DNA from 4 places in the Cyanobium sp. Tous-M-B4 genome. Region 2 is predicted to be linked to each of the others. Evidence: predicted binding sites of a transcription regulator. Region 2 holds the regulator's gene; each other region holds the start of a gene.
What was found. The regulator NtcA, encoded in region 2, controls nitrogen genes in cyanobacteria. The targets are predictions, from matches to a motif close to GTANCNNNNGNTAC.
Positions count from the first base shown of each region.

Region 1: a site for NtcA is predicted at 2,774-2,787, ahead of glnA (type I glutamate--ammonia ligase). Genes of this name have one in related genera too.
Region 3: a site for NtcA is predicted at 1,823-1,836, ahead of KBY73_RS01740 (circularly permuted type 2 ATP-grasp protein). Genes of this name have one in related genera too.
Region 4: a site for NtcA is predicted at 2,297-2,310, ahead of KBY73_RS12625 (ammonium transporter). Genes of this name have one in related genera too.

Region 1 covers NZ_JAGQBA010000004.1:183,158-187,350, reverse strand. The annotation lists gene KBY73_RS09430 (class I SAM-dependent methyltransferase) at 1-802, opposite strand, end outside; gene KBY73_RS09425 (hypothetical protein) at 942-1,196, shown strand; gene glnA (type I glutamate--ammonia ligase) at 1,184-2,602, opposite strand; gene KBY73_RS09415 (allophycocyanin subunit beta) at 2,811-3,329, shown strand; gene KBY73_RS09410 (alanine--glyoxylate aminotransferase family protein) at 3,392-4,193, shown strand, end outside.
Region 2 covers NZ_JAGQBA010000001.1:29,089-33,281, forward strand. The annotation lists gene thyX (FAD-dependent thymidylate synthase) at 1-316, shown strand, start outside; gene dcd (dCTP deaminase) at 344-937, opposite strand; gene KBY73_RS00195 (cob(I)yrinic acid a,c-diamide adenosyltransferase) at 937-1,554, opposite strand; gene ntcA (global nitrogen regulator NtcA) at 1,796-2,536, shown strand; gene KBY73_RS00205 (DUF3084 domain-containing protein) at 2,571-3,788, shown strand; gene KBY73_RS00210 (resolvase) at 3,785-4,193, shown strand, end outside.
Region 3 covers NZ_JAGQBA010000001.1:344,750-348,942, forward strand. The annotation lists gene KBY73_RS01735 (alpha-E domain-containing protein) at 1-337, opposite strand, end outside; gene KBY73_RS01740 (circularly permuted type 2 ATP-grasp protein) at 331-1,770, opposite strand; gene KBY73_RS01745 (PilZ domain-containing protein) at 1,883-2,431, shown strand; gene ureC (urease subunit alpha) at 2,428-4,152, opposite strand; gene KBY73_RS01755 (urease subunit beta) at 4,177-4,193, opposite strand, start outside.
Region 4 covers NZ_JAGQBA010000006.1:132,696-136,888, forward strand. The annotation lists gene groES (co-chaperone GroES) at 155-466, shown strand; gene groL (chaperonin GroEL) at 518-2,152, shown strand; gene KBY73_RS12625 (ammonium transporter) at 2,361-3,632, shown strand; gene msrB (peptide-methionine (R)-S-oxide reductase MsrB) at 3,629-4,111, opposite strand; gene secG (preprotein translocase subunit SecG) at 4,125-4,193, opposite strand, start outside.

The DNA of each region.
Region 1 (4,193 bases), on a different contig from region 2:
GGGCCTCGCCCGGCAGCTCGTGGAACAGGAAAACGCAGGTGACCGCTTGAAAACTTGCGTCGGCAAAGGGCAGTGCCTCGGCATTGCCTTGGGTTAGCTGGGGAAGTTCACCGGGCAGCTGACTAAGCCACTTGTTGGCCTGGCGCAGGTAGGCACTGGAAAGATCCAATCCCACCAGCTGGGCTTTTGGTAAAGCCGCCCTGATCTGGCGCAGGGTGCGACCGGTGCCGGTGGCTAGGTCGAGCACGCGCACCTGGCCGGCTGGCCGATCGGCGAAGGCTTTGATACCCCGCAGCAGGGGAGCCAGCACCCGCCGCCGCATTGGGTCGGCTGAGCCATTAAACAGAATTTCTACCTGCAGATCGTAGAGCGCCGCGGAGTGGTCGCTTAGGTAGCCGTCTGTCTGGTGATGAAAATTTTGAAGGTAATAGTCGGGATAATTATCTAGATCAACACTGCTGGGCAAGTCGCGCACTTTGCGCTCCCGGCGGCGAGTCCAGGTGCTGGGCATATCTAGCCACACCAGTGGATACCGACTGGCCCAATCAAGCCAGGGGGCATCGAACAGGAGGGAAGGCGGGTAAAGGCCCTGTTCTGCTTCCTGCCAGTCGCGCTCGTGCAATGAATCCATGGCCTGCCTGAGGCTGGCCAGCAGCTCAGGCGGAATTGGCACGGTTTTTGGGGTGCCATCTGGAGCAAGCAACCCCATAAGCCTGGTGCTCACCTCTTTGTGGGTCACCCCAAGCAACGCCCTGCCCTGCTGCATGGTTTGGTAGGCCAACTTTGTGAGCTGATCGGGCATGGCTAGGCAATGGCTTGTGTCCATTTCAGCGAATTTGAACTCACACTGCGATTGCTGAAGAGCTGTGAAGCTCTGGCCATTTAGTAGCAACCGCTACCAAGACAGCAGCAGACTGGATCCAGAGAGAGGGGAGCACTCCATGAACATTGCCCGCCTGCAGAGCCAGCATGCCGATCCTGAATTTCAAACCTGGAGCCTGTTGCACGCTCGCGACAACCGCCTCCACGGCGCCGAACTGGCCCAGATAACCAAACACCACGATCCCAACCCCGCCGCGGACGCCCTGCATCAGCTCCAAGCCTGGGCAAGGCGCCAGGCCCGCGAGAAGCAACTGCAGGCAAGCGCTATCGCCCACCTGCGCTATTGCCCACCGGCGTCTGCTCAAGCGTCGTAGTACATCACAAACTCGTGGGGGTGGGGCCGCTGGCGTAGCTGCTGCACCTCCTCGTATTTAAGGGTGATCCAATTGTTGATGAAGTCTTCGGTGAAGACGCCACCAGCTAGCAGATAATCCTTATCTGCATCTAGGGCTTCAAGGGCACCATTCAGTGAGGCCGGCACAGTGGAGATGCGAGCCAATTCCTCTGGCGAGAGCTCGAACAGATCAACATCGGTGCCATCGCCCGGGTCAATTTGGTTCTTGATGCCATCGATGCCTGCCATCAACATTGCCGCGAAGCCGAGGTAGGGGTTGGACAGGGCATCGCCGGAGCGGAATTCCAGGCGCTTGGCCTTGGGGCTCGGCCCCGTGAGCGGAATGCGAACCGCGGCGGAACGATTGCCCTGGGAATAAACCAGGTTCACCGGAGCCTCGAAGCCTGGCACCAATCGCTTGTAGCTGTTAGTTGTTGGATTTGTGAAGGCCAGGAAACTGGGGGCGTGCTTCAGCAGCCCTCCGATGTACCAACGGGCAGTCTGGGAAAGGTTGGCGTAGGTGCCTTCGCCGAAAAACAGGGGATTGCCGCCTCGCCAGAGGCTCTGGTGCACATGCATGCCGCTGCCGTTATCGGCGAACACGGGTTTGGGCATGAAGGTGGCCGTCTTGCCGTACTTACGGGCAACGTTGCGCACTACGTATTTGTAGATCATCACGTTGTCGGCTGCGCTGATCAGCTCGGCAAACTTGATACCCAGCTCATGCTGGGCCGTTGCCACCTCGTGGTGCTGCTTCTCGATCGGCACCCCCAGGCTGCCCATGGTGAGCAACATCTCCGTGCGCATGTCCTGCAGGGTGTCGTTGGGGGCTACCGGGAAGTAGCCCTCCTTCAACTGAATCTTGTAGGCGAGGTTGCCGCCCTCCTCAAGGCGGGCGCTATTCCAAGGTGCTTCAACTGAATCGACGCTGTAGAAGCTGCTGCCGCTGCCTGAGCTGTAACGGACGTCGTCGAAGACAAAGAATTCAGGCTCCGGCCCGAAGTAGGCGGTATCGGCGATACCGGTGGAACTGAGGTAGTTGAGCGCTTTCTGGGCCAAGGCCCGGGGACAACGGCCATAGGGCTTGCCACTTCGGGGCTCCTGGATCGAGCAGATCAGGCTCAGGGTTTTGTGGCTGTAAAAGGGATCGATCCAGGCGGTGTTGGGGTCCGGCACCATCGCCATGTCCGATTCGTTGATCGCCTTCCAGCCCCGTATCGAGGAGCCGTCAAAGGCAACGCCATCGCTGAAGGAGGCCTCGTCGATCAGGTCGCGGCAGACCGTCAGGTGCTGCCACTTGCCATGCAAGTCGACAAACTTGAGGTCGATCAGCTCGATTCCCTCCTCATGGATCTGACGGAGGACGTCTTGGGCTGTTTGGGCCATTACGAACAAGAAGGATGGGTGCCGACCGGTTGCGGCGTTGCCGGACCGTACGGATCGGCCAGACGCTAATTGGTAGCGCCCGTAACCAAACTGACGGAGAGGATTGCGTAACCGTTTCTGTCAACTTCCCCAGAACCCATCCCTGGCCTGGGATTTGGCGGAATGTGAGTGCTAGTTTTCGATACAGGTGCGTCGATTTGATTCCGCCATGCGCGATGCCATCACTGGTCTAATTGGCCGTTATGACCAGCTCGGCCGCTATTTAGACCGCGATGCGATCGACCGCATCAGCATTTATTACTCCGAATCCAGCGTGCGCCTGGCTGCGGTGGAGCTGATCAACCGTGAGGCTGCGGCCATCGTGCGCGAGGCGGCCCAGCGCCTCTGGCTTGCCGATCCCGAGCTGATCCTGCCCGGTGGCAACGCCTACACCACAAGGCGCCTTTCGGCTTGCCTGCGGGACATGGATTACTTCCTGCGTTACGCCAGCTATGCCCTGATCGCCGACGACGCATCGATCCTCAACGAGCGGGTGCTGAACGGTCTCGACGACACCTACAAGAGTCTTGGCGTGCCGACCGGCCCCACCGTGCGCAGCATTGCCTTGATGGCTGATGTGGTCTGCGAGATGCTGCTCGATGCGGGTGTGGCATCGGCGGCAGTGGTTCGTGCCCCCTTTGACCATCTGTGCCGTGGTCTTGGTGCCACCAATCTGCGGGCCCGCTAGGCCACGTAATTGCTACTTAGGCTCGATTTACACGCTCCATCCTGGTCTTGGTTCCCCTGCCCGTGCTGCCACCAGTTAATTCAGCCCATCGCCGCACGCTGGCTCCCATAGCCACGCCGGATCGTCTGCTGCTCGGTCCTGGCCCCTCCAATGCCCATCCCACCGTGCTTCAGGCCCTGGCCCGAATGCCGATTGGTCACCTCGACCCCCTCTACGTCGAGCTGATGGGTGAGGTGCAGGATCTGCTCCGCTACGCCTGGCAGACCGAAAACCGCCTCACCATTCCAATGAGCGGCACCGGCAGTGCGGCCATGGAAGCCAGTCTGGCCAACACGATTGAGCCTGGCGACACTGTTTTGGTGGCCGTTAAGGGCTACTTCGGCCTGCGTCTGGCCGACATGGCCGGTCGCTACCGGGCCAATGTTGTGACGATCGAGAAGCCCTGGGGAGAAGCTTTCAGCCTTGCTGAACTTGAGCGCGCCGTAGCCACCCATCAGCCCAAAATTCTGGCCATCGTCCACGCCGAAACATCCACCGGGATCTGCCAGCCCATGGAGGGCATCGGCGATCTCTGCCGTGAGCACGACTGCCTGCTCTTGCTTGATACCGTCACCTCCCTCGGTGCGGTGCCCCTCTACCTCGATGAATGGAAGGTGGATCTGGCCTACAGCTGCAGCCAGAAGGGCCTCAGCTGTCCTCCTGGCCTTGGACCCTTCACCATGGGCCCGCGAGCCGAGGCAAAAATGATGGCCCGGGCGGGCAAGGTCCCCAACTGGTACCTGGACGTCACCCTGCTGAATCAGTACTGGGGCAGTGATCGGGTGTACCACCACACAGCGCCAGTAAATATGAATTTCGGCATGC
Region 2 (4,193 bases):
CTACACCGAAGAGCAGCGCTGCGTAGATCTAGAGCTCTGCAGTGCTGCGGCGTCTCGTTACCGCGACCTTTTGGCGGCTGGCTTCGCCGAGGAGCACGCCCGCGGCATCCTGCCCTTCGACTACCGCCAGCACTTCGTGGTGAGCTTCACCTTGCGAGCATTTCTGCACTTCCTTGACCTGCGGGCCAAGCTCGACGCCCAGCTCGAAATTCGCGAACTTTGTGAATTGATGTGGCCCCACCTGCAGGCTTGGACACCCCAATTTGCTGACTGGTATGAAAAGAGCCGCTTGCATAAAGCCAGGCTCGCCCCATAGGGCAGAAGCACATAATTAACTGGCGGCTTAAATTCGCGCCAACGTAACCCGTTCGGGCTGGTGCTGATATTTACCGGCCCGATCTTGATAGGTGGTTTCGCAGGGATCGCCCTCAAAAAAGAGCAGCTGACAAATTCCCTCATTTGCATAAATGCGGCAGTCAGCACCCGAAGAATTACTGAACTCCAGGGTGAGGTGACCCTCCCAGCCGGCTTCCGCTGGCGTCGTATTAACAATGATACCTAGCCGGGCGTATGTGCTCTTACCCAGGCAGATCACCGTGATATTTGATGGCACCTTCATCTTCTCCAGTGCCACTCCCAAGCCATAGGAATGGGCTGGCAAGATAAAATAAGATCCATCCTCGTCATCGTGCAGGGGAGCGGGTTCGAGGTTGGCCGGATTGAACCGCTTGGGGTTCATCACGGTGCCAGGCACATGCCGAAAGATCAAAAATTCCTTAGCCGACAACCGCAAGTCGTAGCCATAGGAAGAGCAGCCGTAGCTGAGCACCGGCGAGCCCGTCGTCTCGGGATCGAGGTGGCGCACCAGGCTCGACTGAAACGGCTGCAACAAACCTGCCGCAGCCTGCTCGTTGATCCAGCGGTCGTTCTTCAGCATCAGAGGCCTCGGCGCAACTGGGTGACCTGATCAGCCATGGCCATCAACTCAGGAGTCATGGCTGGCCCCGTCAAAATGACATCTAAATGGGCTGGACGGCGCTCCAAGGTTGCCAGCACTTCAGCCTGCTCGATGTAGCCCAGCTCCACAGCCAAGCCCAGCTCATCGAGCACCATCAGATCCACCGCACCACTGAGCAGCTGCTCGCGGCTGAAGGCCCACACCTGGCGCACCGCCTCCAACAACTCAAGCTCCTGGTGGGCAGCTGGCTCTGACAGACAGGCAGGCACACCGGGCCGCAGCCATTGCAGTCGCCCACACAGCCAGACGCTGCTGCCGAGGCCCTGATCTACGCCACCCTTAAGAAACTGAGTAACCAGCACCCGGCTGCCCAAACCGGCACTACGCAGGGCCTGGCTGAGCACGGCACCGAAACTGCCGCGGAATGGCGCCGTATGGATTTGCAGCAAGCCCTCCGACTGGGCCACTAGCCGCAATGCCGGCGCAGCTGCCACAGCCAAAGGGCGATGACCAGAGCGCTGAGGTTGGTGCTGTACCGCCGGAAAACCAGCTCCAGAGGAGGAGGTGAGGCCTGAGACGGGCAAGCTCGCGGTCATGAACAACCTGAATAAAAACCTGGAAAATCGAAAACAGACCTGGGGAGCCGCGAGCAGCCCATGGCCCCGCGAAGCTGAATGTAGCGGGATCGGGCCGCTTCACAAGCAAACGACACCATCCCTAGCGGAAACATACGTACTGGTGCGCAGGGGGCGCCGGCGGTGTCGTCTGAAACCGTGTGTATTGCTACAAGCCGCCCCCCGGGTGATCCTTAGGGTCCCGGCACTTGCCCAGACCTTGATGGTTGGCGCTACCCACGGATTTAGCCGTACCGCCAACACCCCATCGACGGGTGCCCCTGGCGTGGTGGCAGGCATGGGCAGCGCCGGCCAGGGCAACCCCACCCTGTTGGAAGTGATCCGGGGCCTGGCCGGCAGCAGTGTTGAGACGATCGAACGGGGCAAGACGATTTTTTTTCCCGGCGATCCAGCCGAGAGGGTCTACCTGCTGCGGCGCGGAGCGGTCCGGCTGTCGCGGGTATATGAATCCGGCGAGGAGATCACCGTGGCCCTGTTGCGTGAGAACAGTCTGTTTGGTGTGCTGTCGCTGCTTACCGGCCAGCGCTCCGACCGCTTTTATCACGCTGTGGCCTTCACCAGGGTCGAGATGGTGACCGCACCAGCCACCTCCGTGCGCCGGGCGATCGAGCAGGACGCCAGCGTGGGCTTGCTGCTGCTGCAGGGCCTGTCTTCGCGAATACTGCAGACCGAAACGATGATCGAAACCCTCACCCACCGCGACATGAGCTCGCGGCTGGTGAGCTTCCTGCTGGTGCTGTGTCGCGATTTCGGCGTTCCCAGCTCGGAAGGGATCACGATTGATCTGCGCCTGTCCCACCAGGCGATTGCCGAAGCGATTGGCTCCACCCGGGTCACAATCACTCGCCTGCTGGGCGACCTGCGCAACGACGGGCTGGTTCAGATCGACCGCAAAAAGATCACTGTGTTTGATCCAATCGCCCTAGCCAAGCGCTTCAGCTGAACGCCAGAGATACTGGGGCCCTTCGCGGACGTATGTGACGGGCTGGCTGCTGATCCTCGCTCTGCTCGCCCTAGGGGGGGTGCTCTCCACCCTGGGCGACCGACTCGGCAGCCTGGTGGGCAAGGCGCGCTTGAGCCTGTTGGGGATGCGGCCCCGCCGCACCGCCGTGTTGATCACGGTGCTCACAGGCAGCCTGATCAGTGCCATCTCCCTCGGCCTGATGCTCTTAGTGAGCGAGCGGCTGCGCACGGGCCTGTTTGAACTCGATCGACTGGAGCAACGGCTGCAAACCAGCCGCAGCCAACTGAGCCGCAGCAATAGCCAACTAGCTAGCAGCCGCCTGGAGGTGGCGAGGGCTGAACAGGGCAAACGCGAGGCTCAGGCGCGCTTTGAGCAGGCCCAAGCCCGCGCCAGCAAATTGCGCCAAGAGCTGGCGCCACTTTTAGCCCAGCGCAACCGGCTGGAGCTGGAGCGCAGCCGTCTCAGCGAGGAGGTGAAGGGGCGGGATGCGGAAATCCGCCGCACCGAAGCGGAACTAGCCCAGGTGCGCCGCCGGATTAGCGCCGGAGCCCAAGAACTTAAAGACCTGGAGAGCAACCTGATTGCTCTGCGCCGCGGAGACGTGGTGCTCAGCAGCGGTCAGACCCTGGCCAGCGCCAAGGTGACCCTTGAGCGCCCCGAGCAGGCCAAGGATGTGATCACCGCCTTGCTGCAGCAGGCCAATCTCAACGCCTTCAGGCGGGTGCTGCCCGGCCAGCCCCCCGATCGCCAGATCCTGCTGGTACCCAAAAATGACATCAGCAAGCTGGAAGGCCTGCTCGCCAAGCCCGGCAGCTGGGTGGTGAGCATTCTCTCGGCAGCCAACGTGCTACGGGGCGAGCGCCAGGTGCTTGCCTTCCCAGACCTACGCCCCAACCGCCCAGTAGTTAAGGCCGGCGAAGTGCTGGCCAGCACCACGATCGAGGGCGACCTCACAGCCCTGGAGCCGGTTTCGCGGCGACTCAACCTGCTGCTGGCCGCTGCCTATGCCCGAGCCCAGCGCCAGGGCACGTTGGTGGAAGGGCTGCAGTTCGATGCGGCCAGCTTTAAAAATCTGGCCCGGGAGCTGAGCGAGCGCCAGCCAGGCCAGGTTGCCCTACTAGAAGCACTCGCCATCAATAACGCCAGCACCGCCGACCCAATTGCGGTGGAATTGCGCTGGTTGACAGCCCCATCTCCATCCCAATCTGGGCCAGGCCCTCGCCGCCCATGACGCGCGCTGCGGCGGGCCTGGTGGCAGGCCTAGATCCCGGGCGCAGCAAATGCGGTCTAGTGCTTGCTGATCCTGCCCTTGGCCAGATCCGGCAGGCTGCAATCCTGCCCCCGCAAGCCTGCCTCGCCCTGCTCAAAAGCTGGCAGCAAGTGGGGCTTGATCAGGTTGTGCTCGGCAATGGCACCGGCAGCCAAGACTGGCGCAGCCGGCTTGGCCAGCAGCGGCTGGCGCTAGCTGTGGTGGATGAGAGCGGCAGCACCCTGGCGGCCCGCGAGCGCTACTGGCAGCTGTGGCCCCCTAGGGGCTGGAGGCGACTGCTGCCGGCGGGCTTGCGCTTGCCCCCCCGCGATATCGACGATGTGGTCGCCCAGCTGCTGATTGAGCGCTATTGCGGGATGACCCTGC
Region 3 (4,193 bases), 320 kb from region 2:
AGATGTCGTTGAGCTGTTCCCACATTTCGGTGGTGATTACATCGCGGATCTGGCGAGCGTTTTCGCGGGCGATGGCGATGCAGCTCACCACGCTGTTGGGATTGGCCTCGGCGCGCACCAGAAACTCCACCACCTGCTCCGGGCGTCCTTCTGGATAGAGACGGTCAAATAGTTCCCGATCGCCACTGGCATCAACCAGCGGTAGCCAGGGTTCGGCGCTGCCGGGTGGGCAGTCGAGGGCCATCGCTTCGCTCACCTCCACAAAGCGGGAGATGTTTTCGGCCCGCTCCACATAGCGGTTGATCCAATAAAGGGAGTCGGCGACGCGGCTCAGCATGGTTGTTCACTCACGATCCAGGTGTCCTTGCAGCCGCCACCTTGGGAAGAGTTGACCACCAGGGAGCCCCGGCGCAGGGCCACCCGGGTGAGACCGCCCGGGCTTACCCAGGCCCCCTTGCCGCGAAGCACATAGGGCCGTAGATCCACATGGCAGGGGAACAATTCGCCCTCGCTCAGCGAGGGCACGGTGGAGAGCTCGAGGGTGGGCTGGGCTATGTAGTTGCGGGGATCGGCCTGGATCTTGACGGCAAACTCGGCGATCTCCGCGCTGCTGGCGTGGGGGCCGATGAGCATGCCGTAGCCACCGGCCTCGGCCACCGCTTTCACCACCAGCTCACTGAGGTGGGCTAGCACGTAGGCCCGGTCGTCCTCCCTGGCGCAGAGGTAGGTGGGCACGTTTTCAATTATTGGATCTTCGCCGAGGTAGTAGCGGATCATCTCCGGCAGGTAGGCGTAGATCAGCTTGTCGTCGGCTACGCCGGTGCCTGGTGCGTTGGCGATTGCCACCCGGCCGGCCCGGTAAGCGGCCATCAGGCCTCTCACCCCAAGCATCGAATCGCTGCGGAATACGGCTGGGTCGAGGAAGTCGTCGTCGATGCGCCGGTAGATCACATCCACCGGTTCGGGCCCGGCCGTGCTGCGCATCCACACCCGGTCGTCCTGGCAGATCAGGTCGCGGCCCTCCACCAGCTGGATGCCCATCTGCTGGGCCAGGTAGCTGTGCTCGAAGTAGGCGCTGTTGAACACCCCGGGGGTGAGCAGCACCACCTTGGGGGTATCGGTCCAAGGGGCTAGCTCCCGCAGGGTTTGCAGCAGGTGGGAGGGGTAATCGTCGATCGGTTGCACGGTGCGGCCGGCAAACAGGCTCGGGAACATCCGCTTCATCACCCGGCGGTTTTCCAGGAAGTAGGCGACGCCGGAGGGACAGCGCAGGTTGTCTTCCAGCACACGCCAGGTGCCCTCGCCGTCGCGCACCAGATCAAGGCCGGAGATATGGCACCAGCGTCCCAGGGGCGGCTGGAAGCCCTGCAGTTGGGGCCGCCAGCCCTGGGAGCTCTCCACGTCCTGCCGCGGAATCACACCGTCGTTGAGGATTTTTTGGGGTCCATAGACATCGGCCAGAAATAGGTCGATCGCCTCTAGCCGCTGGAACAGGCCTGCTTCGAGGCGTTGCCAGTCCGCGCTACCGATCAGCCGCGGCAGGGGGTCGAAGGGCAGGATGCGCTCACCCCCCTGGCTGCCGGAGCCATTGAGGCGAAAGGTGGCCCCCAGCCGCCGCAGCAACACACCGGCTGCTGCGTGATTGCGGTTCAGTTCATCGAGGCCCAGCTGGCCTAGGGAGGAGAGCAGAGGGCGTAGGGCAGTGCGAGGCTGATCAGGGGCGCTGAAATATTCGTCGTAGCCCCGATTTGGTCTGTATTCGGTAAACATGCCGCGCCACCTGCCATGGCGGGATCATGTCCACCCGCTGGGGTTGACGCCGGTGTGGATTGATACGGATGGCCAGCTCCGTCTCTGGCGGCTTCCTTCCTCGGCCATTAAGGTGAGACAACGGCAGCTCTTTGGGGCTTTTGTGATGCCCAGCCATCTCCCCAATCTTGCTGGCGATGCCTCCAGAGCGCCTGGGGTCTCCTGGTCCGAACCCTTCAGTAAAGATCCAGGGCGTTTTGAGGCAGAAACAATCCTCACCGGGGATGAATACCTAGAAATCCTGGGTCCCGACGATGGTCAGCGCCGCTTTGAAAGGTTGGTGGCGCCACCTTGTCGTCCGGTGCCGATTCAGCTGCTCAGCCCAGATGGCGAACCCCGCACCGAGTGGTTTTATGCCGACATCCTCGATATCAGCCTCGGTGGCTTGTGCCTGTTGATCACCGAAAACCATGAGTTACAGGTAGGTCAAAGACTGCTGGTTGATTTCAAGGTGCATCGGGCCACCGACTTGCATCGGGTGGCTGGCTTGGTGCGTTGGTTTGTGCGCTCCGGCACCGTTACCACCATGGGATTGGGCTTCAGCGAACCCCTGTCCCTGCTTCCCCAGCTGCTGCCGGAGCGGCGCAATCGCCTGCGCGACCCCAACACGGTGGCCGATTAGAGCAGGAAGTAGCGCTGGGCCATTGGCAGCACCTCGGCTGGTTCGCAGCTGAGGTGCACCCCATCGGCGAACACCTCATAGGTCTGGGGGTCAACCTCAACATTCGGCAGGGCCGTGTTGTTTTTCATTGAGGCCTTGCCGATGTCGCCGCGGGTGTTGGTCACTGGCACGCAGGGGCGTTTCAGGCCCAGCTGGCGGGGTAGGTCGGCATCGAGGGCTGCCTGGCTCATGAAGGTGAGGCAACTGGGGGCCAGGGCGGCCCCAAAAGCGGCAAACATCGGCCGGCCGTGCACCGGTCCGGGGGTGGGGATCGAGGCGTTGGCATCGCCCATCTGGGCCCACACGATTGAGCCGCCCTTGATCACCAATTCCGGTTTCACCCCGAAAAAGCCCGGCTTCCACAGCACCAGATCGGCAAGCTTGCCCACCTCCACCGAACCGATCTGGGAATCAAGCCCGTGGGCGATCGCCGGGTTGATCGTGGTTTTGGCGATATAGCGCTTCAAGCGGGTGTTGTCGTTGCGCCCTCCACTGGAAGCGGCGTCTTCGGGCAAGGCGCCGCGCTGGACTTTCATCTTGTGGGCGGTCTGGAAGGTGCGGGTGATCACCTCGCCCACCCGGCCCATGGCCTGGGAGTCGCTGGCGATGATCGAGAAGGCGCCCAGGTCGTGGAGGATGTCTTCGGCGGCAATCGTTTCGCGGCGGATGCGCGACTCGGCGAAGGCCACATCCTCCGGGATGCGTGGATCCAGGTGGTGGCACACCATCAGCATGTCGAGGTGCTCCTCGAGCGTGTTGCGGGTGTAGGGGCGGGTGGGGTTGGTGCTGCTGGGCAGCACGTTGGCTTCGCCGCAGATTTTGATGATGTCGGGGGCGTGACCGCCGCCGGCTCCTTCGGTGTGAAAGGTGTGGATGGTGCGGCCGCCGATGGCGCGGATCGTGTCTTCCACAAAGCCGGCCTCGTTGAGGGTGTCGGAGTGGATGCACACCTGCACGTCAAAGCGATCGGCCACCGTGAGGCAGCAGTCGATCGCGGCTGGGGTGGTGCCCCAGTCTTCGTGCAGCTTGAGGCCGCAGGCGCCGGCGCGCACCTGCTCTTCGATCGCTTCGGGGGTGGAGGCGTTGCCCTTGCCGTAGAAGCCCAGATTCACCGGCAGGCCCTCGGCGGCCTGCAACATGCGGGCCAGGTGAAAGGCGCCCGGGGTGCAGGTGGTGGCGTTGGTGCCGGTGGCCGGGCCGGTGCCGCCCCCCAGCAGGGTGGTTACACCGCTGGCCAGGGCCGTTTCAATCTGCTGGGGGCAGATGAAGTGGATGTGGGTGTCGATTGAACCGGCGGTGATGATGTGGCCCTCGCCGGCGATCGCTTCGGTGCCCGGTCCCACCACGATCGTCACGCCGGCCTGGGTGTCGGGGTTGCCCGCCTTGCCGATGGCGCAGATGCGGCCATCGCGCAGGCCGATGTCGGCCTTGACGATCCCCCACCAATCCAGGATCAGGGCGTTGGTTATGACTGTGTCCACGGCGCCCTGGCTGCGGGGTGTCTGGCCCTGGCCCATGCCGTCGCGGATCACCTTGCCGCCGCCAAACTTCACCTCATCGCCGTAGACAGTGAAATCTTTTTCCACTTCCAGAAACAGCTCGGTGTCGGCTAGGCGCAGCCGATCGCCGGTGGTGGGGCCGTAGGTCTCGGCGTAGGCGCGGCGGGAGATGCGATAGGGCATGGGGTGGGGTTGCCGGGATGGGCGTTAATCGAGCGGTCCGT
Region 4 (4,193 bases), on a different contig from region 2:
CGGTCACCCGCACGGTCTGGGCCTGGGCACTGGAGCTTGGTTGGGCATAAATTGGCACTCGTTGAGCTCGAGTGCTAAATCGCCTCTCAGGCCCACTCCAGTTCACTGTTCTGTGGCGTCTCAGGCGCCATGTCATTGCTCTCGCAATCCATCCATGGCTGCTGTTTCTCTCAGCGTCTCCACGGTTAAGCCCCTCGGAGATCGCATTTTTATCAAGGTGTCCGAATCGGAGGAGAAAACCGCCGGCGGCATTCTTCTGCCTGACACCGCTAAGGAAAAGCCCCAGGTGGGCGAAGTGGTGCAGATCGGCCCAGGCAAGCGCAACGACGACGGCAGCCGCCAGGCTCCTGAGGTCAGCGTTGGCGACAAGGTGCTCTACAGCAAGTATGCCGGCACCGACATCAAGCTCGGCAGCGACGAGTTTGTGCTGCTTTCCGAGAAGGACATCCTCGCCATCGTCAACTGACGACTGGCCTATTACTGAATCCGACCTAACCCCATAAGGAAATCGCCTTCCATGGCTAAGCGCATTATTTACAACGAGAACGCTCGCAGAGCTCTCGAAAGAGGTATCGACATTCTGGCTGAGGCCGTTGCTGTCACCCTTGGACCTAAGGGTCGCAACGTGGTGCTGGAGAAAAAGTTTGGTGCACCCCAGATCATCAACGACGGCGTCACCATCGCCAAGGAAATTGAGCTCGAGGACCACATCGAGAACACTGGTGTTGCCCTGATCCGTCAGGCCGCCTCCAAAACCAACGATGCCGCCGGCGACGGCACCACCACCGCCACGGTTTTGGCCCATGCCATGGTCAAGGCAGGCCTGCGCAACGTGGCTGCCGGCGCCAATGCGATCACCCTCAAAAAGGGCATCGACAAGGCTTCCGATTTCCTCGTAGGCAAGATCAAGGAGCACGCCAAGCCCATCTCCGACTCCAGCGCCATCGCCCAAGTGGGCACCATCTCCGCCGGCAACGACGAAGAGGTGGGGCGCATGATCGCCGATGCGATGGACAAGGTCGGTAAGGAAGGTGTGATCTCCCTGGAAGAAGGGAAATCGATGACCACCGAGTTGGAGGTCACCGAAGGCATGCGCTTCGACAAGGGCTACATCTCGCCCTACTTCGCCACCGACACCGAGCGCATGGAAGCGGTGCTCGAAGAGCCCTACATCCTGCTCACCGACAAGAAGATCGGCCTGGTGCAGGACCTCGTGCCCGTGCTTGAGCAGATCGCCCGTACAGGCAAGCCCCTGCTGATCATTGCCGAGGACATCGAGAAGGAAGCCCTCGCCACCCTCGTGGTCAACCGCCTGCGCGGCGTGCTCAACGTGGCGGCAGTCAAGGCACCTGGTTTCGGTGATCGCCGCAAGGCCATGCTCGAGGACATCGCCGTTCTCACCAACGGTCAGCTGATCACCGAAGACGCCGGTCTCAAGCTGGAGAACGCCAAGTTGGAGATGCTGGGCACCGCCCGCCGCATCACCATCAACAAGGACACCACCACCATCGTGGCCGAAGGCAACGAAGTGGCTGTCAAGGCGCGCTGCGAGCAAATCCGCAAGCAGATGGACGAAACCGACTCCTCCTATGACAAGGAGAAGCTGCAAGAGCGTCTGGCCAAGCTGAGCGGCGGTGTGGCCGTGGTCAAGGTGGGTGCCGCCACCGAGACCGAGATGAAGGACAAGAAGCTGCGCCTGGAAGACGCCATCAACGCCACCAAGGCGGCCGTTGAAGAAGGCATCGTTCCTGGTGGTGGCACTACGTTGGCCCACCTAGCCCCCGCCCTCGAGGAGTGGGCTGCGGCCAACCTCTCTGGCGAGGAGCTGATCGGCGCCCACATCGTGGCCTCCGCCCTCACCGCGCCTTTGATGCGCATCGCTCAAAACGCTGGCGTGAATGGCGCTGTCGTGGCTGAAAACGTGCGTAACAAGCCCTTCAACGAGGGCTACAACGCCGCCACCGGCGAGTACGTCGACATGCTGGCTGCCGGTATCGTCGACCCCGCCAAAGTGACCCGCTCCGGTCTGCAGAATGCCGCCTCCATCGCCGGCATGGTGCTGACCACCGAATGCATCGTGGCCGACATGCCAGATAAGAAAGATGCTGCTCCCGCCGGTGGCGGCATGGGTGGCGGCGACTTCGACTACTGATAGCGAGATGGGGCCTTTGTGGCCCCACTCCTTCATCGGCACCGAGGGCAGAGGATTTTCCTTCTGCCCTTTTTTTGTTCCCGTTCAGCCAAGTGGGTCTAGCCATCCCGGCTGTATCGGTTGCCACCTTTAAGAGCCCTTTTGGTAGCAGTTGCTACATGTCTTGGGTCCGTTGGCCTTCAGGGTGGCGCCTGCTTTTGGCTCAGCTGTGCCGCTGCTTTTTGCAACCGATCTGGCCCTTCGCAGTGCCAACAATGGTTTTGTGCTGGTGAGTGCTGCCCTGGTGCTGATGATGACGCCAGCTCTGGCCCTCTTTTATGCGGGCTTTGTGCGCAGCCGCAACGTGCTTAACACCATGGTGATGAGCTTCACCGCCATGGCCCTGGTGAGTGTGCTCTGGGTGTTGTTCGGCTACAGCCTGGCCTTCTCTTCCGGTAGCGGTCCCCTAGCTCCTTTCATCGGCGGGTTGCAGTGGGCGGGGCTCAGCAATTGGTCGGCTCCCTATGGGGATGGGCAACTCAGTCACGGCGCCGTTGCCCTGTTCCAGGTCACCTTTGCGATCATCACTCCTGCGCTGATTTCCGGCGCGGTGGTGGAGCGGATGCATTTCCGCGCCTGGATGGTGTTTCTGCTGCTCTGGAGCACCTTCATCTATCTCCCCCTGGCCCACATGGTGTGGGGACCAGGTGGGTTCCTGGGCAGTTCCGGCCTCGGTGCCATCGACTTCGCCGGTGGCCTGGTGGTGGAACTGGCCTCCGGTGTGGCCGCCGCCGTTGCTGCCCTGGTGGTGGGCCGGCGTCGCAGTGGGGGCGTGGGCTATGCCGCCCCACCCCACAACGTGCCCTTCATCTTGTTGGGGGCGGGCCTGCTCTGGTTCGGCTGGTTTGGCTTCAACGGTGGTAGCGGCCTGGTGGCCGGCAATTTGGCCTCCCTGGCCTGCCTCACCACCAATACCGCTGCCGCTTCAGCTGCCCTGGGCTGGATGCTGCTGGAAACATGGCAGCGCGGCAAGCCCACTGCCGTGGGTGTGGCTACCGGCGCCGTGGCCGGCCTAGTGGCGATCACCCCAGCGGCTGGCTATGTGAGCCCTCTGGCGGCTGTGTTGATCGGCTTTGCGGCAGCGCTGGTTTGCAGCTATGCCATGCAACTCAAGAACCGCTGGCGGCTAGATGACAGCCTCGATGTGCTGCCGGTGCATGGCGTGGCCGGGTTGCTCGGCACTCTGCTAACTGGCGTGTTCACGTTGAAAAGCCTCAATCCCGCTGGCGCCGATGGACTGCTAGTGGGCCAGCCAGGTCAGCTCTGGATTCAGCTCAAGGCCGCAGGATTCACCATTCTTTTTGTTGGAGTAGGCACGTATGTGATTCTTATACTGATTCGCCTGGTGATGCCCCTGCGTGTTAACGATATTCAGGAACAGCAGGGCCTCGATATCAATGCTCACGGCGAAGAGGCCTACAACAGCGAATACACCGGTTAACCGGAGATAAAATTGAGGGCTGCGCCGTTATTGCAGTAGCGCTTGCCACTGGGCTTAGGGCCGTCGTCAAACACGTGGCCCTGATGGCCGCCGCAGCGCCGGCAGTGGTATTCGGTGCGTGGCACAATCAACTTGAAGTCCACCTTGGTGGCGATCCCGTTGGGCAGCGGTTGCCAGAAGCTGGGCCAGCCGGTGCCGCTCTCGTATTTGGCCTTGGAGCTAAACAGGGGCAGGGCGCAGCCAGCACAAACGAAAGTGCCTGGGCGTTTTTCGCTATTCAAGGGGCTGGAGAAGGGCCGCTCGGTGCCCTCCTGGCGCAGCACGTTGTAGGCGGCAGGGTTGAGACGTTTTTTCCAGCTGGCTTCGCTGAGTTGCCAGGCTGGATCTTGGGCCTTGGAAGCGGCTTCGGCGCGGGAGACACCAGTGAAGAAGGCGCCCAGGCTTGATCCCAGGGCTACCAGCAGATTGCGTCGCGGCATTGGGGTCACAGACCTAACCGAGCCAGCCGGCGCTGAGCACAACGGCCAGGCCAAGAAAAATTGCCAGCAATGTCCAGCTGAT